Regions from separate parts of the Arthrobacter sp. UYP6 genome, predicted to be linked through region 2. Evidence: predicted binding sites of a transcription regulator. Region 2 holds the regulator's gene; the other holds the start of a gene.
What was found. Region 2 encodes LexA, which represses DNA repair genes until DNA is damaged. Its sites were predicted from a motif close to TCGAACANNTGTTCGA; they were not measured.
Positions count from the first base shown of each region.

Region 1: the regulator LexA is predicted to act here: its motif matches at 5,714-5,729, upstream of ABIB35_RS03200 (DUF6504 family protein).

Region 1 covers NZ_JBEPPM010000003.1:18,504-33,084, forward strand. The annotation lists gene ABIB35_RS03175 (chorismate mutase) at 1-21, shown strand, start outside; gene ABIB35_RS03180 (DUF2087 domain-containing protein) at 119-715, shown strand; gene ABIB35_RS03185 (DUF2776 family protein) at 758-1,792, opposite strand; gene ABIB35_RS03190 (MDR family MFS transporter) at 2,106-3,806, shown strand; gene ABIB35_RS03195 (MDR family MFS transporter) at 3,857-5,659, shown strand; gene ABIB35_RS03200 (DUF6504 family protein) at 5,859-6,170, shown strand; gene ABIB35_RS03205 (DNA polymerase III subunit alpha) at 6,183-9,665, shown strand; gene thrS (threonine--tRNA ligase) at 9,745-11,757, shown strand; gene ABIB35_RS03215 (HIT family protein) at 11,784-12,380, shown strand; gene pgsA (phosphatidylinositol phosphate synthase) at 12,384-12,986, shown strand; gene pdxS (pyridoxal 5'-phosphate synthase lyase subunit PdxS) at 13,138-14,079, shown strand; gene ABIB35_RS03230 (GNAT family N-acetyltransferase) at 14,147-14,581, opposite strand, start outside.
Region 2 covers NZ_JBEPPM010000007.1:121,054-135,634, forward strand. The annotation lists gene ABIB35_RS08045 (regulatory protein RecX) at 1-506, shown strand, start outside; gene ABIB35_RS08050 (aggregation-promoting factor C-terminal-like domain-containing protein) at 551-1,936, shown strand; gene ABIB35_RS08055 (aggregation-promoting factor C-terminal-like domain-containing protein) at 2,019-2,954, shown strand; gene miaB (tRNA (N6-isopentenyl adenosine(37)-C2)-methylthiotransferase MiaB) at 3,059-4,594, shown strand; gene miaA (tRNA (adenosine(37)-N6)-dimethylallyltransferase MiaA) at 4,622-5,542, shown strand; gene dapF (diaminopimelate epimerase) at 5,539-6,489, shown strand; gene ABIB35_RS08075 (class I SAM-dependent methyltransferase) at 6,536-7,144, opposite strand; gene hflX (GTPase HflX) at 7,264-8,835, shown strand; gene ABIB35_RS08085 (ATP-dependent DNA helicase) at 8,828-10,888, shown strand; gene lexA (transcriptional repressor LexA) at 11,026-11,742, opposite strand; gene ABIB35_RS08095 (LysM peptidoglycan-binding domain-containing protein) at 12,402-12,740, shown strand; gene ABIB35_RS08100 (histidinol-phosphate transaminase) at 13,071-14,180, shown strand; gene hisB (imidazoleglycerol-phosphate dehydratase HisB) at 14,347-14,581, shown strand, end outside.

The sequences.
Region 1 (14,581 bases), on a different contig from region 2:
GACGCCTTTTCGCGCAGCTAACCGGACCTGCTGCCGGTCGCTACGGCGTGGGGTACGGTACTTACACGTCAGACGTGCCCTGCACCGGCACAGCACGCACCCAGGGGAAGAGGCAGCAATGGAACAGGAGCGGCCGGCAGCTAATATCACTGCCCCGGAACAAACGGCATCGGACCAGTGGCGGGCCGTTGCAGCTGCGCTCGCCGATGAACGCAGGCTGAAGCTCTACGCGCGGATCATCACGGCTGCGGAGCGGGGAGCGCCCCTGGATGGACAGGATCTGGAGCCCAAGGAACGCAAATCGCTGACCGCCCTGCAGAAAGCCGGGCTGGTCTCCTCGGGTGCCTGCGATGTCCAGCCGGTCAGCGGTGTGTTTGCCCGGTTGCTGGCCAGCGGCAAAGAGGCGCCGGAAACCTCGGCGCGCAGGTTCCTCGTCAACGGAAAAATCTGTGCGTACCCCCGGCGGCAGGCGGATCGGCTGGAGCTGCTCCACTACGTGGCCGGGCACGTCTTCGAAACGGCCCCGGCACCTCCCGGAGAGGCGCCGGTGATGAACGAACGGGAGATCACCGAACGCCTGGGCCACTACTCGGAGGATCCGGCCGGCGTCCGGCGTTACCTGGTGGATGAGGGCATCGTCAGGCGTAATCCGGAGGGCTCACGGTACTGGTTGGCCAGCCCACGGCCTGCAGACGGCTGGGAGTTTGCCAGCTGAGCAGTTCCTGTTGACTCGGCCGCTGATGTGACAGCTGCCCTGTTACTCCGATGTCCCCGCTTCGAGGATCGACACGATGGAGAAGAGCGTGAAGCAGACAGCTCCGAGTCCAACCAGCACATGCGCATCGACAAAGAATGCAGGGTCTGTGCCTGCGGCTTCAAAGAGGAACGCGGCGAAGAACAGACAGGTGAGCGCTGTTCCTATGGGCATGAGGGGGATGCGATTGGCCAGGGCAAATGTGCGGCGCCAGACGAGGGCGAGCAGCAGCACTTTGGACAGGATGCTGAAGCAGATCAGCCCGAGGCCGATCAGCACGCATCCCGGGGCCAGCCGATAGGGCTCGTTTGAGCTGAACAGCACAAATAATCCGAGCAGTATGTTGACCGTGCCTGCGGCAGCGACGAGCCAGGCCCAGGCGAAACGCTCGGCATCGCTGAATACGTTGCGCACCTGGCGCACGATGCTCGCGACGAGAGAGATCAGCGCCGTGCAGATGGCCGACAGACCGATCATGACGTGGCCGGCAACGAATCCGGGGGTGTCTGAGCGCACCAGCAGGCCGGTTGCAAGGGAGAGCCCGACGACGGCGGCCACCAGCGGAACTGCGATCAGTAGGGCGCCAACGGCCCGGGAGTGGGCGCCGTCCGGCGGGCCGCCCAGAGGATCGAGTAACTGTGCGGACTGGATCAGCGAGAATTTCGTGGAGGCGGCCGCGACGGTGCTGACGCACGCGGCGACCAAGCCGACGCCGATCACCACGAAGCCCGCCGTGAGGTTCTCCGCCGCGGTGTTCTCTCGGTTGGCCAGCACGATGCCCCAGATGATGGCGGCGGCGGCAACCACGTAGCCGGAGAGGGGCAAAATGATCTCCCACACGCGCCCATAGCTGTTGATGAGCTGCCTGATGATGGTGGCTGCCGTAGTGAACAGTGCGTAACAGATGGCGGTCAGTCCGGCGTTGACGTGTCCGGCGACAAAGTGGCCGGCATCGTTCGGTCCGGCCAGGATATAGAGGCCGTAGGACAGGCAGAGCGCGCCCATCAGGAGCGGTATGGCGCGAAAAATGATACTCATCGTGTGGTTCATGGCGTACCCCGAGAGAAATCGTGGAACCCGGCGGCTTCAACACCATGGTCGGTCCGCATTAGTGCCAGTTTGCCCCTCTGATAGCCGTGGAACAACGCCGGAGGCAGTGACCAGCTCCCTGGGCAGGTGACTTCTCGTTCTCCGCAGCTCCGGCGCCTGCCGGTAGCGGCGGCATTTGGGGCAGGACGTGCGGTCCAGCCCGGAGGCGGCCCTGCGCCGTTGACTCGGTTGCGCTCGGGGCGTCTGATGGAAAGTGCCGTTTGGTTCGGCACTCATTGCGGACGACTTCCCTAGGAGCGTCATGGCCGCCAAATTTACCGCCCACGGAGCCGAAGCCACCCATCCCGGAGCCCGGGCAGCAACTGATCTGGGTTCACCGGCGTCGTCCTATCTGCTGAGGACCCCGGCCCCGCCCACAACAGCCGGCTCCGCCGCAGGAGGCGACGGTCAGCCGCCCGCCATGACGGCCGGGGTAGCCCCGTCGCCGCATACCCGGCGGCAAATCGCACTGGTCTTCGCCGGCCTGATCCTGGCCGTACTGATTTCCGCCCTGGACCAGACCATCGTGTCCACCGCGCTTCCCACCATCGTGGGGGACCTGCAGGGCCTGGATCACCTGTCCTGGGTGATTACCGCTTACCTGCTCACCTCCACCATCGGGCTGCCGATCTACGGCAAGCTCGGTGACCTGCTGGGACGCAAGAACATCTTTGTCTTTGCGATTATCGTGTTTCTGATCGGCTCAGCCCTGTCGGGACAGGCGCACAGCATGGCCGAGCTGATCACGTACCGCGCCATCCAGGGTGTGGGCGGCGGCGGGCTGATCATCGGCGCGCAGGCCATCATCGGCGACCTTGTCTCCGCCCGCGAGCGCGGCCGGTACATGGGGCTGATTGGCGCAGCCTTTGGGCTGGCCTCGGTGAGCGGGCCGCTGATTGGCGGCTACCTGACCGAGTACTGGTCCTGGCGGTGGGTCTTCTACATCAACCTTCCGCTGGGCCTTCTCGCCTTGGTTGTCATCATCACCTCCCTGCACCTGCCGGTGCGATCCGGACCGCGTCCGCCGCTGGACTACCTCGGCGCCGCGCTGCTGGCCCTGGTCAGCTCCGCGCTGGTGATGCTGACCAGCTGGGGCGGCACCACCTATGCCTGGACCTCGCCAACCATCCTGGGACTGGGCGCCGCTGCCGCCGTCGGCGTGGCGCTCTTCATCCCGGTGGAGCTGCGGGCCAGGGAACCGATCCTGCCGCTGCGGCTCTTCCGCAACCGCAATTTCCTGGTGTGCACCCTGGTGGGCCTGTCGGTGGGGCTGGCGATGTTCGGCAGCATCTCCTATCTGCCCACCTTCCTGCAGATGGTCAACGGCGCCTCGGCCACCATGTCCGGGCTGATGATGCTGCCGATGACGGCAGGCCTGCTGATCACGTCCATCGGCACCGGGCAGCTGATCTCGCGCACCGGCAGATACAAGATTCACCCCATCCTCGGCACTGCCGTCATGATCATCGGACTTCTGCTCCTGTCCCGGATTTCCAACACCACGCCGTACGGATTCACCGCCCTGGGCATGTTTGTGCTGGGCCTGGGCATCGGCGCCCTGATGCAGAACCTGGTACTGATTGTGCAGAACAGCGTGCCCGTGCAGGACATGGGCACCGGGGTCTCCTCGGCCAACTACTTCCGGCAGATGGGCGGATCGCTGGGAATCGCGGTGTTCGGCTCATTCTTCATCAAGCGCCTGAATGACCAGGTGGCTGACGCCCCGGCGCAGGCTGCGGGTGTGCTCCGCAACGGAGTGAATTCAATCAGTCCGTCCGAACTGAAAACCCTCCCGGCCCCGGTGCGGGACTTCATCGCGCAGGCCTTCGGAGATGCCCTGCCGCCGATCTTCCTGCTCGGCATTCCGGCCCTGGGCGCAGGGCTGGTCCTGACCCTGTTCATCAAGCAGATTCCGCTCTCCACCAGCGCTAATGTTCAGCTGGGCACGCAGTCGCCGCGTTGAACGTTTCAGCTATTTAAGAGACAAACCTCACTGCAGATCGGTGTATATTCATGACGCGCAGACAGAGCGCAGCACATGCGGCAGCGCTGCCCGGGGTAACCCCAGCCGGAGCGGCTTCCCCGGTGGAACGCAGGCTTCCCCGGCACCGCATGTCCCCGGAAGAGATGCACCGCTCCGTGCAGATGGCTTCTGCCGCCGCGGCAGCCGCCGGTGCCTCCCAGATGTCCTCTTCCGTTGCCGCTACGGTGCCCGGTACGGCTACGGCATCCGATGCAACGACGGCGTCGGACGGTTCCGGAGGCCCTCCCGGGCAGGCGGGCTCTCCCACCGGTCCGGAGGACCCGGCCAAACGCCGGAACCGGACCCTGGTTTTTACCGGACTGGTGCTCTCGGTTCTGCTGGCAGCACTGGACCAGACGATCGTCGCCACAGCACTGCCCACTATCGTGGGGGACCTGAACGGGCTGGAGCACCTGTCCTGGGTGGTGACCGCCTATATCCTGGCGGCAACCATCGGACTTCCTATCTACGGCAAGCTGGGAGACCTCTACGGCCGCAAGAACATCTTCATCTTCGCGATTGTGGTGTTCCTCATTGGTTCCATGCTCTCTGGCCTGGCTCAGAGCATGGGCCAGTTGATTGCTTTCCGGGCGCTGCAGGGCATCGGCGGCGGCGGGCTCATGATCGGGGCGCAGGCAATTATCGGGGACCTTGTATCCCCGCGTGAACGCGGCCGTTACATGGGGCTGATCGGTGCCGCCTTTGGCCTGGCATCCGTTGGCGGTCCGCTGCTGGGCGGCTGGATCACTGATTCCTGGTCCTGGCGGTGGGTGTTTTACATCAATGTGCCCATTGGCGCGGTGGCCCTGTTTGTGGTGATCACCTCCCTGCATCTGCCCAAGCACCCGGCGCGGCGGGTACAGCTGGACTATCCCGGCGCGGCACTGCTGGCGATCGCTTCGACAGCGCTGATCCTGGTCACCAGCTGGGGTGGAACTACCTACGACTGGTACAGCCCGCAGATCCTCGGGCTTTCCGCGCTGGCTCTAGCCGCCGCTGCGGGTTTTATCCGGGCTGAGCAGCGTGCCAGCGAGCCAATCCTGCCGCTGGGCCTGTTCCGGCTGCGGAATTTCCTCCTGCCGGTCCTGGTGGGCATCGCAGTAGGCATAGCCATGTTCTCCACCATTTCCTACCTGCCCACGTTCCTGCAGATGGTCAACGGTGCCAGCGCCACGCAATCGGGGCTGATGATGCTGCCGATGATGGGCGGGCTGCTGCTGACCTCAATTGGTACCGGTCAGCTGATCTCACGCACCGGCCGCTACAAGATTTATCCCATTGCAGGGTGTGCCTTGGTGATTGTCGGGTTGATTCTCCTCTCGAGGATTTCTGAATCGACGCCGTACTGGTTCACAGCTATGGGGATGGCAGTGCTGGGCATGGGGATCGGCGCCCTGATGCAGAACCTGGTGCTGATTGTGCAGAACAGTGTGCCGGGCAAGGACATGGGAACAGCCATCTCTTCTGCGAACTACTTCCGGCAGATCGGCGCATCCTTCGGCATCGCCGCTTTCGGATCCATTTTTATTCACCGGCTTGCAGACCAGCTGGCCGGTGCGCCTGCCAGTGTTGCAGCGGCCGTTCCCGGCGGGAGCATCAATTCGCTGAGTCCTTCCCTGCTTCACGGGTTGCCGGTGCCGGTGCAGGACGTTATTGCCAGCGCCTTTGGGCAGGCACTGCCGCCAATTTTCCTGCTCAGTGTGCCCATTGTTGCGCTGGGCGGAGTGCTCTGCCTGTTCATCAAGGAGATACCGCTGTCTACACAATCCAGGGTGGAGGCAGCAGCGGAATAACGGGGGCCGGTCAGCGGGCCCTTTTGTCAGATGGTGGCCGTACACTGGAACTATTCGAATATGTGTTCGAATATTTCCAGTGGAGGTTTCGGCCGGATCCAGCTTGGCCCTCAGCAGTATTCCCCGGGCAGGTTGAGGGCAACCGTGGCGGTGGCCGGGGTGCGGGGCCGGCTGGCTATCAGGTACAGAAAGGACGGCCGTGGGCGTCTTCAGCGAAGCAGTAGAGGTGGTGTGTTCTCTGGGCGGGCAGCCGCTGCGGCTGTCCTGGCAAGGGCATACCTATAAGGTGGCAGCGGATCCGGTGCGCTGGTACGAACGCCGGAACTGGTGGGATGAGGAAGCCCGGGCCGAACGCGGGCACGGCCCCGGGCTGGTGGACTCGGAGATCTGGCGGGTCCAGGCCCGGCAAACCCCGCGCTCGCCGCTGCGCACCCTGGATCTTTCCCACGACATCAGCTCCGGCCGCTGGCGCCTGATCCGCATTCATGACGCCTTGCGGGAAAGCGCCTAGGACTGCCCTGACATGAGCTTCACCCATCTTCATGCCGCCACCGCGTTCAGCGCCCACTACGGAGTCTCCTGGCCGGAGGATATGGCGCAGGCCGCCGCTGCGGACGGTGCCGACGCGCTCGCCTGCACCGACCGGGATGGACTGTACGGAACGGTCAAGCACCTGCGCGCCTGCATGGACACCGGAATTGATCCGATTGTGGGGGTGGACCTTGCGGTGTTGGGGGAGCCCGATGCCAACGGGGTCCGGTCGGTCAGCGGACGCGTGGTGGTTTTGGCCCGCGGCCGGCGAAGCGGTGCCGGCTACCGGGCGCTGTGCCGGCTGATTTCCGATGCCCACGCCGGCACCTCGGCCTCGGCTGCCCGCAAGGGCAGTAAGCCGGTGGGGGTGACGCTGGCGCAGCTGGCCGCGCGGGCAGCGGGCGACGACGGCAGCGACGGAGGCGGTCACGGCGGCAACGGCTCCGAACCCGTCCTGACCGTGCTGGTGGGACCCTGGTCCGACGTCGGGACCGCCATGCGCAGCCGCAGCTACGCCGTTGCCCGCACGCTGTTTGCCCGCTGGCAGGCCCTCCTGCCCCGCGGGGCGCTCGCCGTGGAGGTGGTGGCCCACCTCAGCGCGCCGGGAAGCAACCTCAGCCTGGCCCATGCCGTGCGGATGCTGCGGCTGGCTGATGAAATGCAGCTGCCGGCGATCCTCACCAATGCGGTGCGCTATGTGGATGCCGACGGCGCCGCCACCGCCGATGTCCTGGACGCCGCCCGGGCGCTGACCTCCATGGCACGGCTTCCGGATCTGCAGCCCAATGGCCAGGGCTGGCTCAAAAGTGCCGCGCAGATGACCTCGCTTGCCCGCGAGATCAGTGCCGAAGCCGGTTACGGGGCCGCCGGTGCCGCCCGGATGCTGGGCGACACCGAAGCGCTCGCCGATGCCTGCCGGATGGACCCCGTGCAGGATATGGGCTGGAAGCAGCCGGTGGTTCCGGAAGCCTCGGTAATCGGCATTACCTCCGAACCGATGGCGGAGCTGGTGAGCCGCTGCGAAGCCGGCATTGGCCGCAGGTTCCCGGCACTGGACCCGGGCGCCGAAGCGCGCCTGCGGAACCGGCTGGCCCATGAGCTGGGCATCATTGAACGGCTGGGGTTCGCCTCCTACTTCCTGACCGTCGCCGAGGTCTCCGCCATGATCACCGGCATGGGGGTGCGTGCCGCAGCGCGCGGCTCGGGAGCCTCTTCGCTGGTGAATTATCTGCTGGGTGTCAGCCACGTGAATCCGCTGGCCCATGACCTGATTTTTGAGCGGTTCCTCTCCCGGGACCGCTCCACCCTGCCGGACATCGACATCGATGTGGAAAGCGCCCAGCGGCACAATGTCTACCACCGCATCTTTGAACGCTTCGGGGCGGAACGGGTCACCCTGATGAGCATGCAGAACGGCTACCGGGCCCGCGGGGCGGTGCGCGACGCCGGGATGGCACTGGGTATGGCCGAGGAGGACATTGGAGCCGTGGCCAAACAGCTGTGGCGTTTCTCCGCCCGGAAGTTCCGTGAGGCGCTCGCGGAAAAGCCCGAGCTGCGGGAGATTGCCGGCCGGGTGGAGGGCAACCGGCAGCTGGATCTGCTGGTGGATCTGACCGAGCGCCTGGACCGGCTGCCCCGGCACATTTCCATGCACCCCTGCGGTGTGATCCTGGGAGACACGTCCCTGCTGGACCGCACCCCGGTGCAGCCCTCCGGCCTGGGCCTGCCCATGTCCCAGTTCGACAAGCACGACATGGATCCTATGGGCATGCTCAAGCTCGATGTGCTGGGCGTGCGGATGCAAAGCGCCATGGCCTATGCCCTGCAGGAAGTGCGGCGGCTGCATCCCACCAAGGAAGAGACCGTACGCGCCGGTGCGCATCCCGCCGGGCCCACGGGGAAGGGACCGGACTATGTACTGGCGGACGGTTCCATCGACCTCGACGCCGTACCGCTGGATGATGCGCCCACGTATGACCTGATCTGCAGCACCTACACCCTGGGATGCTTCCAGATCGAGTCGCCGGGCCAGCGGGAACTGATCGGCAAACTCGCCCCGCGGGAGTTCAACGACCTGATCATCGACATCTCACTGTTCCGGCCCGGACCCATGAAATCCGACATGGTCCGCCCGTTCCTGGAACACCGGCACGGCTGGTCGCCGGAGGTGTATCCGCATGAGGCCCTGCGACCGGTTCTGGCAGAGACGCACGGGGTGACCGTGTTCCATGAACAGGTGCTGCGCACCTTCGATGTGTTCACCGGCTGCGGCCTGGCCAAGGCCGATGAGCTGCGACGGCTGCTGGGCAACGAGAATGCGGAAAAATCCGTGGAGGATTACTTCCGCACCGAAGCAGCCAAGCGCGGCTACACCGCCGAGGTCATCGAAAAGGTCTGGGGCACGCTGAAGGCCTTTGGCAGCTTTGGCTTCTGCAAAGCGCACGGAGCCGCGTTTGCAGTGCCCACCTACCAGTCGGCCTGGCTGAAGACCCACCACCCCGAAGCATTCCTGGCCGGGATCTTTGAGCACGACCCCGGCATGTATCCGCGCCGGCTGCTGGTGGCGGAGGCCCGGCGGATGGGAATTCCCGTCCTGCCCCTGGACATCAACCGCAGCGGTGCGCAGTATCGGGTGGAACGGGTACCGGCGGTTCCGGCCGCGCCCGGCCATCCGGCCAAGCCCGAAAAACTGGGTATCCGGCTGAGCCTGGCCGGAATCTACGGGCTCTCGGCAGCTGAACTGCGGCGCATCACCGCCGGCCAGCCCTACGACTCCCTGGCTGATCTGCGTGCCCGTGCCAAGGTGGGGCGGGCCACACTGATGCGCCTGGCCGCGCTGGGGGCCTTCGACCCGCTGGCCCAACAAACCGGAACGGGCGCCTCCCGAGCGGACCTGCTGCACCACCTGGACACTGCGCCGCCGCGCCCGGCACCGCGGAAATACGATCCCATTCCCGGACAGCTGGCGCTGCCGCTGGGTGACACCGAACTGGAAAACCTGCGGCCCGAACTGCCGGAACCAACACTGCGTGAGAAGGTGCGCACTGAACTGGACCTGCTGTCCGTGGATGTCAGCGCCCACCTGATTGACAGCTACGGCCCGCTGCTGGCCGAACTGGGCGTCACCAAGGCCCGCGACCTGATAGAGCTGCGCAACGGCTCCGAGGTGTTGGTGGCCGGCATCCGGGTGGCCACCCAGACTCCGCCCATGCGCGGCGGTCGCCGCGTGGTGTTCATCAGCCTCGACGACGGCACCGGCTGCGTGGACTGCACGTTTTTCACCGAGGCGCAGGAGAAAACCGGGCCGCTGCTTTTCGGCACCGAGCTGATGTTGATCCGCGGGCTCACCCGGCGCACCGGGGAGCGCGGCATGAGCCTGCAGGCCCTTGAAGCATGGAATCTGGCGGACACTGCCTCACTCCCGCTGCCCCGTCCCCAGCGCGGCAGGTTGGTGGGGCCCAACTCCAGCGGATAACATCGAAGGGGCGCAGAAGGCGCCGACCACGTCCTGGCCGGCCCAAAAGACGCCGTACAACGAAATCTAGGAGACAACCGTGTCAGTGCCAGAGAAGTTCACCCTCATCGTCAACGACGAAGAGACCACGGTGGATACTGGCACCACCGGTGCTCAGCTCTTCTTCGACCGCCGCGACGTCGTCGTCATGCGCGTGGACGGTGTCCTCAAGGATCTGGACACCGAGCTGGCCCCCGGCTCCGCCGTTGAAGCTGTGACCATCGACTCCGAAGACGGCCTGAACGTGCTGCGTCACTCCACCGCCCATGTGATGGCCCAGGCCGTGCAGCAGCTGCGCCCGGACGCCAAGCTGGGCATTGGCCCGTACATCAAGGACGGTTTCTACTTCGACTTTGACGTGGCCGAGCCGTTCACGCCGGAGGACCTGAAGACGCTCGAGAAGATGATGCAGAAGATCATCAACTCGAACCAGAAGTTTGCGCGCCGCGTGGTCACCGAGGCCGAGGCCCGCGAAGCCATGGCCAATGAGCCGTACAAGCTGGAGCTGCTGGGCAAGAAGGACGGCGCGGACGAAGCAGGCGAGGGCGCGAACATTGAGGTTGGCGCCGGCGAAATCACCATCTACGACAACGTGGACCGCAAGTCCGGCGACGTCGTCTGGTGCGACCTGTGCCGCGGCCCGCACCTGCCCAATACCAAACTGATCTCCAACGCCTTCGCGCTGACCCGTTCCTCCGCCGCCTACTGGCTGGGCGACCAGAAGAACCAGCAGCTGCAGCGCATCTACGGCACCGCCTGGCCCACCAAGGACGCCCTGAAGGCCTACCAGGAGCGGCTGGCCGAAGCCGAGCGCCGCGACCACCGGAAGCTGGGCACCGAACTGGACCTGTTCTCCTTCCCGGATGAGCTGGGGTCGGGCCTGCCGGTGTTCCACCCTAAGGGCGGCATCATCCGCAAGGCCATGGAGGACTACTCCCGCCAGCGGCACACCGAGGCCGGCTACGAGTTTGTCTACACCCCGCACATCACCAAGGGCCACCTGTACGAGGTTTCCGGCCACCTGGACTGGTACCGCGACGGCATGTTCCCTCCCATGCACGTGGATGAAGTCACCGACCCGGAGACCGGCGAGGTCATCAAGCCCGGCCAGGATTACTACCTGAAGCCGATGAACTGCCCCATGCACAACCTGATCTTCCGCTCCCGCGGCCGGTCCTACCGCGAGCTTCCGCTGCGGCTGTTCGAATTCGGTTCCGTGTACCGCTACGAGAAGTCCGGCGTGATCCACGGCCTGACCCGGGTGCGCGGCATGACCCAGGACGACGCCCACATCTACTGCACCCGCGACCAGATGAAGGACGAGCTGACCAGCACGCTGAAGTTTGTCCTGGACCTGCTCAAGGACTACGGCCTGGATGACTTCTATCTGGAGCTCTCCACTAAGGACCCGGAAAAGTATGTCGGCTCCGACGACGTGTGGGAGGAAGCCACCCGCACCCTCGCCGAGGTAGCCGAAGAATCCGGCCTTGATTTGGTTCCGGATCCGGGTGGAGCAGCCTTCTATGGCCCCAAGATTTCCGTGCAGGCCCGCGACGCCATTGGCCGTACCTGGCAGATGTCCACCATCCAGTTGGACTTCAACCTGCCCGAGCGCTTTGAACTGGAATATCAGGCCGCCGACGGCACCCGCCAGCGTCCGGTCATGATCCACCGCGCACTGTTCGGCTCTGTGGAACGCTTCATGGCCGTGCTCACCGAGCACTACGCCGGCGCCTTCCCGGCCTGGCTGGCACCGGTCCAGGTAGTCGGGATTCCCGTGGCCGAGGCGTTCAACGATTACATGTTCGACGTGGTGGACAAGCTCAAGGCCCAGGGCATCCGCGCCCAGGTGGACACCGGCACCGACCGCTTCCCGAAGAAGATCCGCACCGCGTCCAAGGACAAGATTCCCTTTGTCCTGATCGCCGGCGGCGACGACGCCGACGCCGGCGCCGTGTCCTTCCGCTTCCGCGACGGCAGCCAGGACAACGGCGTACCCGTTGAAGAGGCCGTCAAGCGGATTGTCGAAGCCGTCCGGAACCGGGACAAATAGGTTCGGCGGCGGAGACAGGAGCGCAGATGGAAAACAGCAGCCAGGACGACGGCGGCAGTCCCTACCCGGGCGACGCCGCGGTCACCGACTCATTCGAGCTTGCCGGCGTGCCTGATTCCTTTGCCCGGCTGTGGACGCCGCACCGGCTGGCATACATCAAGGGCGGGCAGGAACAGGTCTCCTCGGAGCACAACTGCCCGTTCTGTGCCGCTCCGGCCCGTTCCGACGAAGAGTCGCTGATTGTGCACCGCGGCACGTACGCCTTTGTGATCCTTAATCTGTTTCCGTATAACGCCGGACACCTGCTGGTCTGCCCGTACCGGCACGTGCCGGACTATACGGACATTGACGAGCAGGAGACGGCGGAGATTGCTGCGCTGACCCAGACCGCCATGCGCGTGCTGCGGAAAGTGTCCAACCCGAGCGGCTTCAACCTTGGGATGAACCAGGGCGTGACCGGAGGTGCGGGAATAGCCGCACACCTGCACCAGCACATTGTTCCGCGCTGGGGCGGGGACGGGAATTTCCTGCCGATCATCGCCCAGACCAAGGCCATTACCCAAACCCTGGGGGATGTCCGCCAACAAGTGGCCGACGCCTGGCCCCAGGCCAGCGAGGACTGAGCAGTGCTGAACAAATATGCAAGAGGCTTTTTCACCAGCGTCTTTACGCCGCTGGCGACCTGGCTGCTGAAGCGTGGCGTCTCGCCGGATGCCGTGACCATCCTGGGCACCCTGGGCGTTATGGTGGGCGGACTGGTCTTCTATCCGCTGGGACAGCTGTTCTGGGGGACGCTGTTCATTACGGTCTTCATCTTTTCCGATGTCATTGACGGCATCATGGCCCGCCAGCAGGAACGCACCGGAAAATGGGGCGGATTCCTTGACTCCACCCTGGACCGTTTTGCCGATGGCGCACTGTTTGCCGGCGTAAGCATCTGGTTCTTCACTGGCGGGAACAACGATGCGGTTGGTGTAGCTGCCATCATTGCCCTGGTGCTGGGCATGCTGGTTTCCTACATCAGAGCAAAGGCCGAGTCCCTGGGATTCACCGCCAATGTGGGCATCGCCGAGCGCGCCGAGCGCCTGGTCTCCGTGCTGGTAGCCACTGGCTTGGTGGGATTGGGGATCAGCGAGGTGCTGCTGCTCGTGGTCCTGCTGGCCCTCTGCGCGGCCAGCTGCGTCACCATCTGGCAGCGGATGCTCGCCGTCCGTCGGCAGGCTATCTGAGCGCGTAGGAGGCCCCGGCCCCGAAGGAAATTTCCCGCCGCCCGTCATCGGAAGCAATCCGATGGCGGGCGGTCTGCTAAACAGGCTCCGAACATCTAGGCTGGGAATAGCAGCGTTCGCTGCCATGACTTCCCTCGAAGGTGAGAGCTCCATGAATAACCCAGAGTCCGCGCACGTACCCGGACAGGTTTCCACGTCCGGTTCCCTGTCTCCGGTCACCGGCAGTAGCCGGGTCAAGCGAGGCATTGCCGAGATGCTCAAGGGCGGTGTGATCATGGACGTGGTCACCGCCGAGCAGGCGCGCATTGCCGAAGACGCCGGCGCCGTGGCCGTTATGGCGCTTGAGCGCGTGCCAGCAGACATCCGTGCACAGGGCGGAGTCTCTCGGATGAGCGACCCGGACATGATTGACAGCATCATTGACACCGTTTCCATTCCGGTCATGGCCAAGGCCCGGATCGGCCATTTTGTGGAGGCCCAGATCCTGCAGTCCCTGGGTGTGGACTACATCGATGAATCCGAGGTCCTGACCCCGGCCGACTATGCCAACCACATCGACAAGTGGAAATTCACTGTTCCTTTTGTCTGCGGTGCCACCAACCTAGGCGAGGCGCTGCGCCGCATCAATGAGGGTGCGGCCATGATCCGGTCCAAGGGCGAGGCCGGCACGGGTGATGTTTCCAACGCCACCATGCATATGCGGGCCATCCGTTCCGAGGTGGCCCGGTTGTCCTCGCTGCCGGAGGACGAGCTGTACGTTGCCGCCAAGGAGCTGCAGGCGCCCTATGAGCTCGTCAAGGAGGTGGCTGCGGCCGGCAAACTCCCGGTGGTGCTGTTCACCGCCGGCGGGATCGCCACGCCGGCGGATGCCGCCATGATGATGCAGCTGGGTGCCGACGGCGTGTTTGTGGGATCGGGCATCTTCAAGTCCGGCAACCCGGCGCAGCGTGCGGCAGCCATCGTGAAGGCCACCACCTTCTTCGACGACGCCGATGAAGTTGCCAAGGCATCGCGTGGTTTGGGCGAGGCCATGGTGGGTATCAACGTGGATGAAATTCCGCAGCCGCACCGGCTGGCCGAACGCGGCTGGTAGCTCCTCAGACCGGCCGTGCGGAGCCGGCTGAGGGCTAAAGAGCTCTCAGCCGGCCCGGCCGGGCACTTCAGCGCAGGTCCAGGTTCAGGTACTGCCCGCGGCCAATCAGTTCAAACCCCCGGGCCGCGCAGAACTCAGCGCCTGCGGGAGCAGCATTGATGGCCAGCCGGTTAGCGCCCGCGGAGGCAGCGACGGCGGCCGCCCGGCTCAGCAGCTCCGTTCCGTAGCCTTTGCGGCGGCTGGAGGGACCAACCGCGAGCCCAAAGATGCCGGCCAGAGAACCCTTTGACGGCTTCCGGGCCGGCGGCGCCGGGATGCCCGGCAGGCCGGTGATCGGATCCGCTGCTCCCTCCTGCCGATCTGCCGCTGCGGGAACATAGACCCACGCCCGACCGGTCAGTTTGTCCTCATCCCTGGTGGTCAGGTGCCAAGCGGTGCGCGGATGGGAGCGCGCGGCGGCGAGTTCGTCGGCGTCGGGCCCGTGTATTTCCGCGGGATCGGG
Region 2 (14,581 bases):
AACGCGATCCGTACGGGACTGCGCGGAACATTGTCCTGCGCCAGTTGACCAATTCCCCCAAGAGCCGGCATCAGCTGGCTGTGAAGCTGGCGGAAAAGGACATACCGGAGGACGTTGCGCTGGCCGTGCTGGACCGCTTCGAAGAAGTGCAGCTGGTGGACGATGCGGAGTTTGCCCGACTGTGGGTGGCCAGCCGGTCTCGGTCCAAATCCTTGGCCCGCGGAGCCCTGAAGCGTGAACTTGCCGAGAAAGGCATCTCCGGGGACCTTGCGGCGGAAGCCCTGGAACAGGTGAGTGATGAGGACGAACTTGTTGCTGCCCGGGCGCTGGCACGCCGCAAGCTGCAGTCTTCAGTGGATCTGACGGACCGGGCTGCACGGGACAAACAGGCCCGGCGGCTGGTCTCCATGCTGGCCCGCAAGGGATACTCCCCGTCGGTGGGATACCGCGTGGTCAACGACCTCATTGGCGACGTCCTGGAGCAGCAGCCCGAAGACGCCTGGTAGGAAACCTAGGGTTATTCACCGCCCGTGCCGTATGCTGAGCTCCGATGTTGACTCTGTTGCTGACGGGGAAGAAGTTCACTCGAGTTTCCCTGGGATCCGTGCTGCTGACCGGTGTGCTTGCCGCCTCGGTCTTCACTGCTGTGCCTGCGGTTTTTACTCCGGCGCCTGCAGCCGCAGCGGATTATCCCTCTTGGGACGACGTCGAACAGGCCAAACACAGCGCGGGGGCCAAGGCCGCCCAGGTAGTCGAAATCGAGACGCTCTTCGGTGACCTTTCCGCTGAGGCTGGCGCCCTCGGAACCGCCGCGGTCCAGGCTTCGGCCAGCCATCAGCTGGCCGCCGACGAAGCTGAAGCCAACAGTCGCACTGTGGATGTCCTGGCTGCCCAGCGGGGCGAAGCAGCCGCATCGGCGGCCGCGCTCACTGACCAGCTGGGAGCCCTGGCGGCGCAGACCTATAAAACCGGCGGCATGGACTCGAGCCTGTTGATGCTCCTGGACGCTGACGCCGCCGTGGGAGCCATGGACCGGCTCACCACGCTTCAGGGCATTACCGGCCGTACTGACAGTCTTCAGGCCCAGGCCTCCGCGGCCGAAAACGTCCTGCGCAGCCTTGAAGAGCGGGAAGCTGCTGCCCTTCAAGCCCGGGAATCATCCGCTGCCGAAGCCCAGCGGCTGGCCGTTCAGGCCCAGGCCGCAGCAGCGGATGCGGATGCCGCCGTTCGTGAAGTTCAGGGCCGAAGCGCCGTTTTGCTGGAGCAGCTGGCTGACCTGCGGGACAGCAGCGCGCAGGCCGAAGCAGATCGGTTGAAGGGGCTTCAGGCTGAAGAGACCTACCGCAAACAGCAGGAGGCGCGGGCGGCGGAGGAAGCCGCTCGGGAAGCTGAAGCACGGGACAGGGCCGGTGATAACAGCGGCAGCAATCCTGCTCCGCGGCCCGGCGAAACGGGGCCGGTTCCGGTGATTAATCCCACCCCGCAGCCTCAGGTCCCAGCACCCAATCCCGTCCCGCCGCCCCCGGCAGCACCACCTGCCCCACCCGTTCCGCAACCTGCTCCGGCTCCGGATCCCGTACCTGCTCCTGCTCCGGTTCCCACGCCGGCGCCTGCGCCGGGACCCGTTGACGACCCCGCCGCTGCGCAGGCCTATGCTGCCGGGCAGCTGTCGTCGCGCGGCTGGGGACAGGACCAGTTTCGGTGCCTGGTCAACCTGTGGCAGCGCGAGTCCGGCTGGCGGACCAGCGCAAACAATCCGTCCAGCGGCGCCTACGGCATTCCGCAGTCACTGCCCGGAGACAAGATGGCCAGCGTCGGAGCCGACTGGCGCACCAACTACCGCACCCAGATCGAGTGGGGGCTGGGATACATCAGCTCCCGGTACGGCAGCCCCTGTGCCGCCTGGCAGCATTCCGAAGACAAAAACTGGTATTAAGCCCTTTTACAACACGCGTGTCAACCCGATCGTTATGTATTTGAGATAGTTCCTCAGGGTTCGTCTGTACCGTCTCGGTCCTATGACTTCCCTCCACAAAGATGCCCTCGGCAACGAAGACACCCTCGGCAACGAAGACACACTTAACCGCACGCCGGGGTCCGAAGAGACTCCCGGACGGCGCGAGCTCACCCAGGACCGCCGGCAGGCCCGACGAACCCGCAAACTCCGCATTGGTGCCATTGCAGTTGCCGGCGGTCTTGCCTTCTTTGGTGTTGCCGGAGCCTCGGTGCAAAACGAGACGCTGCGCGCCAACCTCGTCAGCCTGACCTCGCCGACCGGCGAGACGGACCCCGCGTCCACTACCTCGGCGGACGAAGCCGAGCGCGACGCGCAGGAGAAGGCAAGCGGCGCCGACACCGACGCCCAGAAGAGGGCAGCTGAAGAGGCTGCCGCCAACGAGGCGAAAAAAGCCGAAGAAGCCAAAGCCGCCGGGGACGCCAAAGCAACCGAAGAGAAGTCAGCGGAGGCCAAAGCCGCCGAAGAGACTAAAGCGGCGGAAGCAGCCAAGGCCGCCGAGGCCGCAGCCGAGCGGGCCCGGGCGGCCGCCGAGCAGGAAACTGCCGCCAGGGCAGCGGCTGATGCCCAAGCCGCCGCGGACCGCGCAGCGGAAGAAGCAGCTGCCGCCGCTGCAGCGTCAGTTCCCATGGATGATCCCGCAGGAGCAAAGGCCTACGCCGCGTCCGCTCTGGCCGGCCACGGCTGGGCGGCCTCGGAAATGACCTGCCTCAACACGCTGTGGGAGAAGGAATCCAATTGGACGACCAGCGCCACCAACGCCAGCAGCGGCGCCTACGGCATCGTCCAGTCACTTCCCGCCGAAAAAATGGCCTCATCAGGACCTGACTACCTGACCAGCTACAAGACGCAGATCAACTGGGGACTGGGCTACATTGAATCCCGGTACGGCAGCCCCTGCTCAGCACTGAACTTCCACTACGCCAACAACTGGTACTAAACCCGGCCGCGCGCACCGCCGGACGGCACCGGCTAAGGATCAACCGAAAGGTTCCCGCAGAGCGAACGCCCGCTCCGGGGGCCGGCGGCAGGTACCCTAGGACTGTGAGTTTGACTGTATCTTCCCCCATGACTTCCCCGTCCCCTGCCGAGCCCCTGCAGCTCCAGCGCACCTATCAGGTGCGGACCTTCGGCTGCCAGATGAATGTCCACGATTCCGAGCGCATTGCCGGCCTGCTGGAGAACGCCGGTTACGTGCCGGCCGAAGGGGACCAGGCCGACGTCGTTGTCTTCAACACCTGTGCGGTGCGGGAGAACGCGGACAACAAGCTCTACGGCAACCTGGGCATGTTGGCCCACGTCAAGGAAACGCGCCCGGGCATGCAGATCGCCGTGGGCGGATGCCTGGCGCAGAAAGACCGCGACACGATCCAGCGCCGGGCGCCGTGGGTGGACGCCGTCTTTGGAACCCACAACATCGGGTCGCTGCCGGCCCTGCTGGAGCGGGCACGCCACAACGATGAAGCACAGCTGGAAATCCTGGAATCTCTGGATGTTTTCCCCTCGACGCTGCCCACCAAACGGGACTCCGTGTACGCGGGCTGGGTCTCGATCTCCGTGGGCTGCAACAATACCTGCACGTTCTGCATTGTTCCCTCCCTGCGGGGCAAGGAGCGTGACCGCCGCCCCGGCGAGATCCTCGCCGAGATCCAGGCACTGGTCGACGACGGCGCCATAGAGGTCACGCTGCTGGGCCAGAACGTGAACTCCTACGGGGTGGAATTCGGGGACCGCGGCGCGTTCGCCAAACTGCTGCGGGCCTGTGGCAGCATCCAGGGTCTGGAACGCGTCCGCTTTACCAGCCCGCACCCGGCCGCCTTCACCCAGGACGTCATCGATGCGATGGCGGAAACCCCCAACGTCATGCCGCAGCTGCACATGCCGCTGCAGTCCGGTTCCGACAAGGTGCTCAAGGACATGCGCCGGTCCTACCGGTCCAAGAAATTCCTGGGCATCCTGGACAGCGTCCGTGAACGCATGCCGCACGCGGCGATTTCCACGGACATCATTGTGGGCTTCCCGGGCGAAACGGAAGAGGACTTCGCCGCCACGCTCGACGTCGTGGAGAAGTCCCGCTTCGCCACCGCCTTTACCTTCCAGTACTCCAAACGGCCCGGCACTCCCGCCGCCGACCTCCCGGACCAGCTGCCCAAGGCGGTTGTCCAGGAACGCTTTGAACGCCTCACCGCACTGCAGGACCGCATTGCGGCTGAAGAAAATGCCAAGCAGGTGGGCACCACGGTGGAAGTGATGGTGACCGCCGGCTCCGGCCGCAAATCCGAGGAAACCGGGCGGCTCTCCGGCCGCTCACGCGACCAGCGCCTGGTGCATTTCTCGGTGCCCGAAGGCTGCGAGGTGCCCCGCCCCGGAGACCTTGTCACCGTACCCGTCACCTCGGCGGCGGCATTCCACCTGGTCTCGGATCCCGCCACGGGGGCAGACTACTCACTGCGCCGCTCCCGCGCCGGAGACGCCTGGGACCGTTCGCAGGCGGATTCCTGCGGAGTTCCGGCTCCCGGCACGGCTGCCGGAAAACCCGGTGTCTCACTGGGCATGCCCGCGCTGCCGCCGCGCTCCTAGCGCGCCGGTGATTCCCCGGTGCACCCAATGATCTCCGCAGCTAACACACGCTCCCGCCCTGTCATCGCCGTCGTCGGCCCCACCGGCTCCGGCAAATCCGATCTGGGCGTTGCCCTGGCACGGGAACTGGGCGGGGAAGTGATCAATGCCGATGCCATGCAGTTTTACCGTGGCATGGACATCGGTACCGCGAAAATCAGCATTGAGGAGCGCCGCGGCGTTCCGCACCATCTGCTGGACATCATGGATGTCCGGGAGGAGGCCAGCGTCTCGGCGTTCCAGGCTTCCGCCCGGAATCTCATCACCGAGATCCGGGAGCGTGGAAAGTATCCGATCCTTGTGGGCGGATCCGGCCTCTATGTGCGCGCAGCCCTGGATGTCCTGGAGTTCCCCGGCACGGATCCGGCGGTGCGCGCCGGCCTGGAACGGGAACTCGAGGAAGCAGGTTTGGAGGTACTGCGCGGGCGGCTCCGCACCGTGGATCCGGTGTCCGCCGACCGGCTCGGCGACGGCCGCCGCGTGGTGCGCGCACTGGAGGTCCATCAGCTGACCGGCCAGCCGTTCAGCTCCTTTATGCCAGCCCGGGAGTACTTCCAGCCGGCCGTCCAGATTGGTCTGAGTGTGGAGCGCGGTCTGCTGCACCGCCGGCTGGCCGCGCGGGTGGACCAGATGGTGGACCGCGGCCTGCTCGCCGAAGTTCAAACCCTGGCCGGCCGGGGGCTGCGCGAGGGGCGGACCGCCGGCCGGGCGCTGGGCTATTCGCAGTTCCTACGCGTGCTCGACGGCGAGTCAACAGTTGCGCAGGCCACGGAACAGACAGTGGTCGCCACCCGGCAGTTCGCCCGCCGCCAGCTGACCTGGTTCCGGGCCGACCCGCGCATCACCTGGCTCGACTGGGATGATCCCGAACTGACCGCCAAGGCTGCCGCCGCTATCCTTGAACAGTGAACACAACTCTTTCCGCCGCACTGTCCGCTTCCGGCCTGCCAGCCTCCCTGGCCGGCCTGCCCTTCGCCAAGGGCCACGGCACCGGCAATGACTTTGTCCTGGTTGCCGACCCCGAGGGTGGCCGCGACATCACCGCCGCCGAAGTTGCGGCCGTGTGCGACCGGCACCGCGGTATCGGTGCCGACGGTTTTATCCGGGCCGTGCGCTCGGAGCATCTGCCGGAGGGACAGGGTCTGCTGCAGACCGACCCCGGAGCCGAATGGTTCATGGATTACCGCAATTCGGACGGCAGTATTTCCGAAATGTGCGGCAACGGGGTCCGGGTTTTTGTCCACTTCCTGCTCGCCGAGGACCTTGTCCACCTGGCGGAAGGGGAAACCCTGACCATCGGTACCCGTGCCGGCATCAAGACCGTCACCCGGGTTCAGAGCGGCTACGCCGTGGACATGGGCCCGTGGGAGTTCATCTACCCCGACCACGCAGCAGCTAAGGCCATGGACGCCGTCGTTAACGCCGCAGGTCTGGAGGTGCCCCGCCCCGGGCTGTCCGTCAGCATGGGAAATCCGCACACCGTGGTGGCCCTGGCGGAGCTGTCCGAACTCGCCGCCACCAGCCTCGTGGCCGCACCCTCCGTGCAGCCGGAACCGGAGAACGGCACCAACGTGGAATTTGTAGTGCCTGCCGAGCCGCTGGTCGAAAACGGTGTGGGACTGCTGACGATGCGTGTGCATGAACGCGGTGTGGGGGAGACCCTTTCCTGCGGCACCGGCGCCTGTGCCGCCGCCGTCGCCATCCGTTTCTGGGCCGGCCGGGACGCTCCGAACGACTGGGCAGTAACGGTACCCGGCGGCGTCGTGGGCGTCCGTTTCCTGACCGCCGAAGACGGCCGCGAACACGTGGAACTCAGCGGCCCCGCTGTGCTCGTGGCACGCGGGACCCTGCTCTAGCCAGCGGCCGGGATTCTAAAAGCCGGCTGATCAGTCAGCTGGCTTCTCAGCGGCGCTCAATCTTCAGGATGCGGAAGGACTTGGCCGTGCTGTGGCGGGCCACCGAGTAGTCCGAGCCCAGCTGCTCGGCAATCCACTTCTGCAGCGAATCCGCGCCAAGGTTCTTCTGAACCACCAGCCACGCGCTTCCTTCCGGAGCCAGGCGGGGGAGCCACAGGAGCAGCAGGGCATGGAGTTCCTCCTTGCCGATACGGATGGGCGGATTGGACCAGATGGTCTCGAACCGCAGCTGTGGGTCGACCTCTTCGGGCCGGGACGCAGTGACGTTGTCCAGTCCCAGAGCGGCGGCATTGTCTCGGGTCAGGGCCAGACACCGTTCGTTGACGTCCACGGCGTAGACGCGGGCTGCGGGGGATTTCAGCGCCATGGTCAGTGCCACCGGACCCCAGCCGCAGCCGATGTCCAGCAGATTGCCGGTGGGGGAGGGTGCCGGGACTTCGTCAAGGAGGATCACCGTGCCCTTGTCAATGGCGTCGGGGCTGAAGATGCCGCCGGCGGTGACAAGCGTACGCTCGCGGCCGTCGAGTGTGACATGAAGCGGCCGGCGGACCTCGGGACCCGAAGGCTGTGAACTGAAGTAATGGTCTGAACCCATAACAAACCAGATTAGTGCGTCTGCGGCAGGCAGCGGAAACCGGATTCAGCGGCAAGAGATCACGCCCCCAAATGTCCGTGCACTGACTTACCATGGAGAACACGGCTTATAAGGAGAATATGACCATCAACAATTCCCGTCCTGGCACGTCCGGTTCCGCCCAGCCCAACCCGGAGCTGAGCCCCGAAGACATCCAGGGGGTCATTGACAGGATCCTCGCCAAGGAAAGTGCCGCGGACGCCAAGACGCCCGCCCGCGACGCTCCGCGCGGCAGGGCTCAGGCCCTGTCCCGCGAGGACGCAGGGCATTCGGTGCACGACGGCGACCAGGAAGATCTGCGCGAGCGGCACGCGCTGCGGCGTGTTGCCGGTCTCTCCACCGAACTTGAAGACGTCACCGAGGTTGAGTACCGCCAGCTGCGCCTGGAACGTGTGGTGTTGGCAGGGCTGTGGAGCGAAGGAACAGCTGCCGACGCCGAGAACTCCCTGCAGGAACTGGCAGCCCTCGCCGAGACGGCAGGCTCCGAGGTCCTGGACAGCATCATCCAGCGGCGGCTGAAGCCGGACCCGGGCACCTTCCTGGGCTCGGGCAAGGCCCAGGAGCTCAAGGACATCGTGATGGCCACGGGTGCGGACACCGTCATCGTGGACAGCGAACTGGCTCCTTCACAGCGCCGCGGACTGGAAGACATCGTCAAGGTCAAGGTCATTGACCGCACGGCATTGATCCTGGACATTTTTGCCCAGCATGCCAAATCCCGCGAGGGTAAGGCCCAGGTGGAACTGGCCCAGCTTGAATACCTGCTGCCGCGCCTGCGTGGCTGGGGCGAATCCATGTCCCGCCAGGCCGGCGGCCAGGTCGGCAGCGCCAGCGCCGGCATGGGTTCCCGCGGTCCAGGTGAAACCAAAATTGAACTGGACCGGCGGAAGATCCGCACCCGGATGGCAAAGCTGCGTCGCGAAATTGCGGATATGAAGCCTGCGCGGGAGACCAAGCGCGCCAACCGGCAGCGCAACCAGGTTCCCTCGGTGGCCATTGCCGGCTACACCAACGCCGGCAAGTCCTCGCTGCTGAACCGGCTCACGGATGCCGGTGTCCTGGTGGAGAACGCCCTGTTCGCCACCTTGGATCCCACCATCCGCAAGGCACAGACCGAAGACGGCATCGGCTACACCCTGGCGGACACCGTCGGGTTTGTGCGGTCCCTGCCGACGCAGCTTGTGGAGGCCTTCCGCTCCACGCTGGAAGAAGTGGCGGACGCGGACCTGATCCTGCACGTCGTGGATGCCTCCCATCCTGACCCGGAGGGTCAGATCGCTGCGGTCCGCACCGTGCTGACCGATGTCGATGCCCGTAAGATTCCGGAAATCATTGTGCTGAACAAGGCCGATGCTGCGGATCCGTTTGTGCTGGAACGGCTGCGGCAGAAGGAACGCCGCCATGTGGTGGTCTCCGCCCGCACCGGCGAAGGCATCGACGAACTCCTGCAGGCCATCTCCGAAGGCATTCCCCGCCCCGCGGTGGATTTGACACTGATGGTGCCCTACGAGCGCGGGGACGTGGTGTCACGGCTACATAGCCCGGACACCGAAATCCTCTCCGTGGACCATTCCGAAACCGGAACCCGGCTGCACGTCATGGTCCGCGAAGGCCTCGCTGCTGAACTGGAGCCGTTCGTCACCCATGAGTAAAGACACCACCGGCGAAGTCCTGGAACTGCTGGACACCGCCGTTGCCGGCATGGGTGGACAAAACCGCCCGGGCCAGCATGAAATGGCCCGGCAGGTCACGCAGGCCATTGATGAGGGCCAGCACCTGCTGGTCCAAGCCGGCACCGGAACCGGCAAGTCCCTGGCCTATCTGGTGCCGCTGATCCATCACGCGCTGGAGAGCACCAAGCCCACGCTCGTGTCCACCGCCACGCTGGCCCTGCAGTCCCAGATTGTGGGCCGGGACCTGCCCCGGCTGCTCAAGACGCTCAAGCCCAAGCTGCCCCGGGACGTTGACGTGGCGCTGCTCAAGGGCCGCAGCAACTATGTCTGCCTGCACAAGACCGGCGGAGGATTCCCGGAAGAGGAAGATCCCGCCGGGGCTCTCTTCACCCTGGGCGATGACCACGGTGTGGCCCACCCCGCGCCCGCTCCCACCTCCGCCATGGGTCGTGAAGTGATGCGGCTGCGCGAGTGGGCCGAGGAAACGGACACCGGTGACCGGGATGATCTGGTGCCCGGTGTCAGCGACCGTGCCTGGCGGCAGGTGTCGGTGACCTCCATGGAGTGCCTCGGCGCGCAGAAATGCCCGGTGGCCGCAGAGTGCTTCAGCGAGCGGGCCCGCGCCTCCGCCGCAGTGGCCGACGTCGTTATCACCAACCACGCGATGCTGGCCATTGCCGCCTTTGAGGGTCTGGCCGTGCTGCCGGATTATGACGTGGTGGTGATCGATGAGGCCCACGAACTGCAGGACCGGGTCACCGGTGCTGTCACCGGACAGTTGTCCGGGACGGTTGTCACCGCCGCCGTGACAGCTGCGCGCAAGCACACCTCCGCCAGCGTGGAGGAACTGGCACAGGCGGCACGAGCCTTCGAGAAGTCCCTGGAGAATATTCCCTCCGGCCTGCTGGCCAGCGGACTGAACGAAGAGCAGGAACAGGCGGTGGGCCGGATCCGTGAAGCCTGCCGGGTGGCACTTTCCGATTCCAAGCCCGAGCCTGGCGAAACCGCCGACGGCGGCCGCCAGACGGCGCGCTCCCGGCTGATGGCTGTGCTGACCGTCTGCGAACGGCTGGTGTCGGCTCCGGCCGCCGGTGAGGTGATCTGGGCTTCGAGGCCCAGCTCCTTCTCGCCGTCGGGCGGGTTCTCACCGCCGGATGAAACTGCTCCGGCCACGTTGAACGTTGCGCCGCTGTCCGTGGCAGGACGGCTGCGGGAAGGGCTCTTCGACGGCCACACGGTGGTCCTGACCTCGGCCACCCTGGCCATCGGCTCCGAATTTGGCCCGGTTGCCGGAGCCCTGGGCCTGCTTGGTCCCGGAGCTCCATCGTGGACCGGAACCGACGTCGGCAGTCCCTTCGACTATCCACGCCAGGGTGTCCTTTACGTGGCCAAGGACCTGCCCAAGCCTGAGCGGGGCACCTCCGAAGCGCAGCTGGATGAGATTGAAGCGCTGCTTCGGGCTTCCAACGGCGGCGCCCTGGGTTTGTTCTCCTCGCGCCGGGCAGCCGAGGACGCGGCGGATGCCATGCGCGGCCGGGTGGACTTTCCCATCCTGTGCCAGGGGGAATCCTCTATGTCCTCACTCGTGAAGCAGTTCTCGGAGGAACCCGACACCTGCCTTTTCGGCACGATGTCCCTCTGGCAGGGCGTGGACGTTCCGGGGGCCGCCTGCCGGCTCGTACTGATCGACCGCATACCCTTTCCCCGCCCGGATGATCCCCTGATGACCGCACGCACCCGTGCGGTGGCCAAAGCCGGGGGCAACGGCTTCATGTCCGTCGCTGCCACCCATGCTGCAGTGCGTCTGGCCCAGGGCGCCGGCCGGCTCATCCGTGCCTCCGGGGACCGCGGCGTGGTCGCCGTCCTCGACTCACGGCTGGCCACGGCACGCTACGGGGGCTTCCTGCGCGCGGCGCTGCCGCCCTTCTGGTCCACCACCGACCGCTCAGTGGTGCTCTCGGTGCTGGGACGCCTGGCTGAGCAATCGGCGGCCGAGGAGCTCACAGCGCAGAAGCAGGGCGCACGGAAGTAGGCGCTGGGAAGTCGACAGGCACAAGAAGAAGGCAGCAGATACGCAAATGGCGGCCGGAAGAAATTCCGACCGCCATTTTTGTTGTCCGGGAGCGCTCCAATGGCCCCTGCTGGAAAGCCCCCGCTGGAGAGCCCCCGCTAGAGCGAACGCATCACCGAGACAACTTTGCCCATGATGACGGCGTGATCGCCCACGATGGGCTCGTAGCGGGTGTTCTGGGGCAGCAGCCAGGTGTGGCCGTTGCGCTGCCGGAAGGTCTTGACCGTGGCCTCGTCATCAAGCAGAGCGGCCACGATGTCACCGTTCTCGGCTGTTGGCTGCCGGCGGACAACCACCCAGTCGCCGTCACAGATGGCGGCGTCCACCATGGAGTCTCCCGAGACCTTGAGCATGAAGAGGTCGCCGTGGCCCACCAGCTGGCGGGGCAGCGGCATGATGTCCTCCACGACCTGCTCGGCCAGAATCGGACCGCCGGCGGCAATACGGCCTACCAGGGGGACCATGGCGGTGTCCACGGAGGTGGAAAGTTCGGTTACTGATGCCAGTGCCGGCGCCGGAGTGGCGGCGTTGGCCCCGTCCGTGGACAGACGGTCGGAGGCGGCGGGCGCGGGCTGTCCGCTGGCTGCGGCTCCGTCCTCCGCCGCCTCAGGGGTTCCCGCGTTGCCGTCGCGAAGCATCAGGGGGATGAGGATCTCCATGGCACGGGGACGCTTGGGGTCGCGGCGGATGTAGCCGAGCTTCTCCAGCTGCATGAGCTGATGGGTGACGCTGGAAAGGCTGGCCAGACCTACGGTGTCTCCGATTTCCCGCATGGTGGGCGGGTACCCGTTGGTGCTCACAGACCGCTGGATCATTTCCAGGACGGTTTTCTGCCGAGGAGTGAGCCCCTTGGCACGCGCACGGGTGCCTGCGGCAGCTGGCTTGTTGGTGCTGTCTTCGGAAGCAGTCCTGCGGGCCACGTGGGGTTCCCTTCGGGTCAGCTGGTCCGGGCGTTGCCGGAGCTGGTCGGTAAATGGTCGATCGGGTAAAAGGCGGAACCGGAACGCTGTGCAAGCCGTGCCGGCGGTTATGTCAGAGGTAGCTGGTTCAGTGGTGCTGACGAACCGATCCGGAGCTCACGCTCCGGGAGCGGCCCGACCAAAACCGGGTAAACCTCTCCCTCGTCCTCAACGCTAAGGGAGCGGAGCAACGTTTTCAAACATTTGTTCGAGCGAGTCTCGACTTTGTTAGTAGATAGGTGCTAGAAATGAGTCAGCAAGAGTCGAACATACTTTCGAGAAGTCGCCAACGACGGCGTCCGGGTATGTCGAATAGCTTCCAATCGTTCGAATATGGCTTCGGGTTTTCCTCGTTGCAATCGAACCGGAAAGGTGTTGTTATGCCCACCCAGACAGTCCTTCCTTCCCTGCATGCCGGGGTTGCCCCGCTCCTTCCGTCGGAAGCCTTCGCATCCACTGGCCCGGAGAGCTCCACTGGTCCGGAGAGCCGAGAAGCCGCTTTGCCAGGTTCGCCTTTGCCGTCTTCCACCGTGCCGGGGGAACGGCGCGGGTTGCGCCTGACCCGCAGGGGCCGGCTCGTCTTTATTGGTCTGCCGCTGATGCTCACCGCCGCTGCAGCACTCACTGTTCTGGGTTTCTTCACCGCCCCGGCCATGGCATCCAGCGGTAGCCCCGAGGTAACCCGGACCGTTCAGGTCAGTGTGGCTGCCGGGGAAACGCTGTGGGGACTGGCCCAGGAATTTGCCCCGGAGCGTGATCCGAGGGACGTCATAGCCGACATTATGGAACTCAACAACCTCACTGAGGCCCGGATCCCCGTCGGCGCGCAGTTGTACGTGCCGGTCCAAGGCTGAGGATTCGGCCTGACCTGGGCAGCGCTTCGTTCCGACCCCACTAGGCGTGGGGTCCCAGCCACCCGGGACGCTCAACTCTCTCCGCTGAGTTCGCATCATCCACGGAGTTCCTGCAGCTGCTCCCGGTAGCCGCATCCTGCAGCCGCTCCCTGTAGCTGAATCATGTAGTCGCCTTTCGCAGCCGCAGAGTCCCGACACAGGTGCCCCTGCTTACGGCTGTTCCAGCCAATTGGGCACGCAACTCACCGCCGCTGGCTAACACGGCGTAACAACGCTTCCTGCGCGGCGGGGGATTCTTCCCGCTCCGCCTTCGAGTCTTAAGCTGTACAGGTGACTGAACAGCTGGAAAGACTGAACCGACTTCCCCTGCGCGACGATCTCCGCGGCCTAACCCCCTACGGAGCCCCGCAGCTGGATGTGCCCATCCTGTTAAACGTCAACGAGAACACCCATGGCCTGCCGGAGCCGGTGCGCAAGGCCATTGCACTGTCCGTAGAGCATGCGGTGGAAGGCCTTAACCGCTATCCGGACCGGGAGTTCACGGAGCTGCGTGAACGGCTGGCCGCATACCTTGGCCACGGACTCGGCGCTGACAATATCTGGGCGGCCAATGGATCCAACGAGGTTCTGCAGCAGATCCTTCAAGCCTTCGGTGGCCCGGGACGCACGGCCATGGGTTTCCCTCCCACCTATTCCATGTACCCGCTGCTGGCCAGCGGCACCGGCACCCGCTACCTCAAGGGCACACGCAGCGATGACTTCGAGCTCACGGCGGAGTCCGCAGCAGAACAGGTACGCACCCACGCGCCGAACATCGTCTTCCTGTGCACACCCAACAATCCCACGGGCACCGCGCTTTCACTGGACGTGATCGAAGCCGTCTATGAGGCCGGCGCCGCGTCTCAGACAATCGTGATCGTGGATGAGGCCTACGCCGAGTTCTTCCACGCCGGAACCCCCAGTGCGCTGCAGCTGCTGCCCGGCCGGGAGCGACTGATCGTCTCGCGGACCATGAGCAAGGCCTTCGCGCTCGCCGGAGCCCGGGTGGGCTACATGGCGGCAGCCCCCGAAGTCGCCGACGCACTGCGCCTGGTCCGGCTGCCTTACCACCTTTCAGCAATCACGCAGGCCACTGCCAACGCAGCCCTGGAACACGCCGATGCACTGCTCGCCAACGTGGAGGCCATCAAAGTCCAGCGTGACCGCATTGTTTCGGAGCTGCTCGTCCTGGACCTCAAGCCCGCACCGTCGGACGCCAATTTCGTGTTCTTCGGCGGGATGGAGCACCCCCATGTTGTCTGGGAAGGGCTGTTGGAGGCAGGCGTACTGGTGCGCGACGTCGGAATCCCGGGCTACCTGCGGGTTACCGCGGGCACCGAGCCTGAGACCAGTGCCTTCCTGTCCCGGCTCCGCGAGCTGCTGGCCGCCGGCATTCGGTAGCCCTGGCCGGTAGCCCTGGCCGGTAGCCCTGGCCGGTAGCCCTGGCCGGTAGCCCCGGCACGTTCCACCGCGCGGTAGCCCTTCCGGGGGCCACACCGCCGCGGAACCTCTCCGGCGGGCAGCCACTAAACTGTTAGCAGAGACCATCTTCTTTCAAAGGAAAACCATGACTGTGGAGACCACCACCGGACGCACGGCCCGGATCGAACGGGTGACCAGTGAATCGTCTGTGGTAGTGGAGCTGGACCTGGACGGAACGGGCCAGTCCAGCATCAGCACATCTGTGCCGTTCTACGACCACATGCTGACGGCTCTGGCCAAGCACTCCCTGATGGATCTCACGGTCCAGGCCACCGGTGACACCCATATCGATGTCCACCACACCGTCGAGGACATTGCCA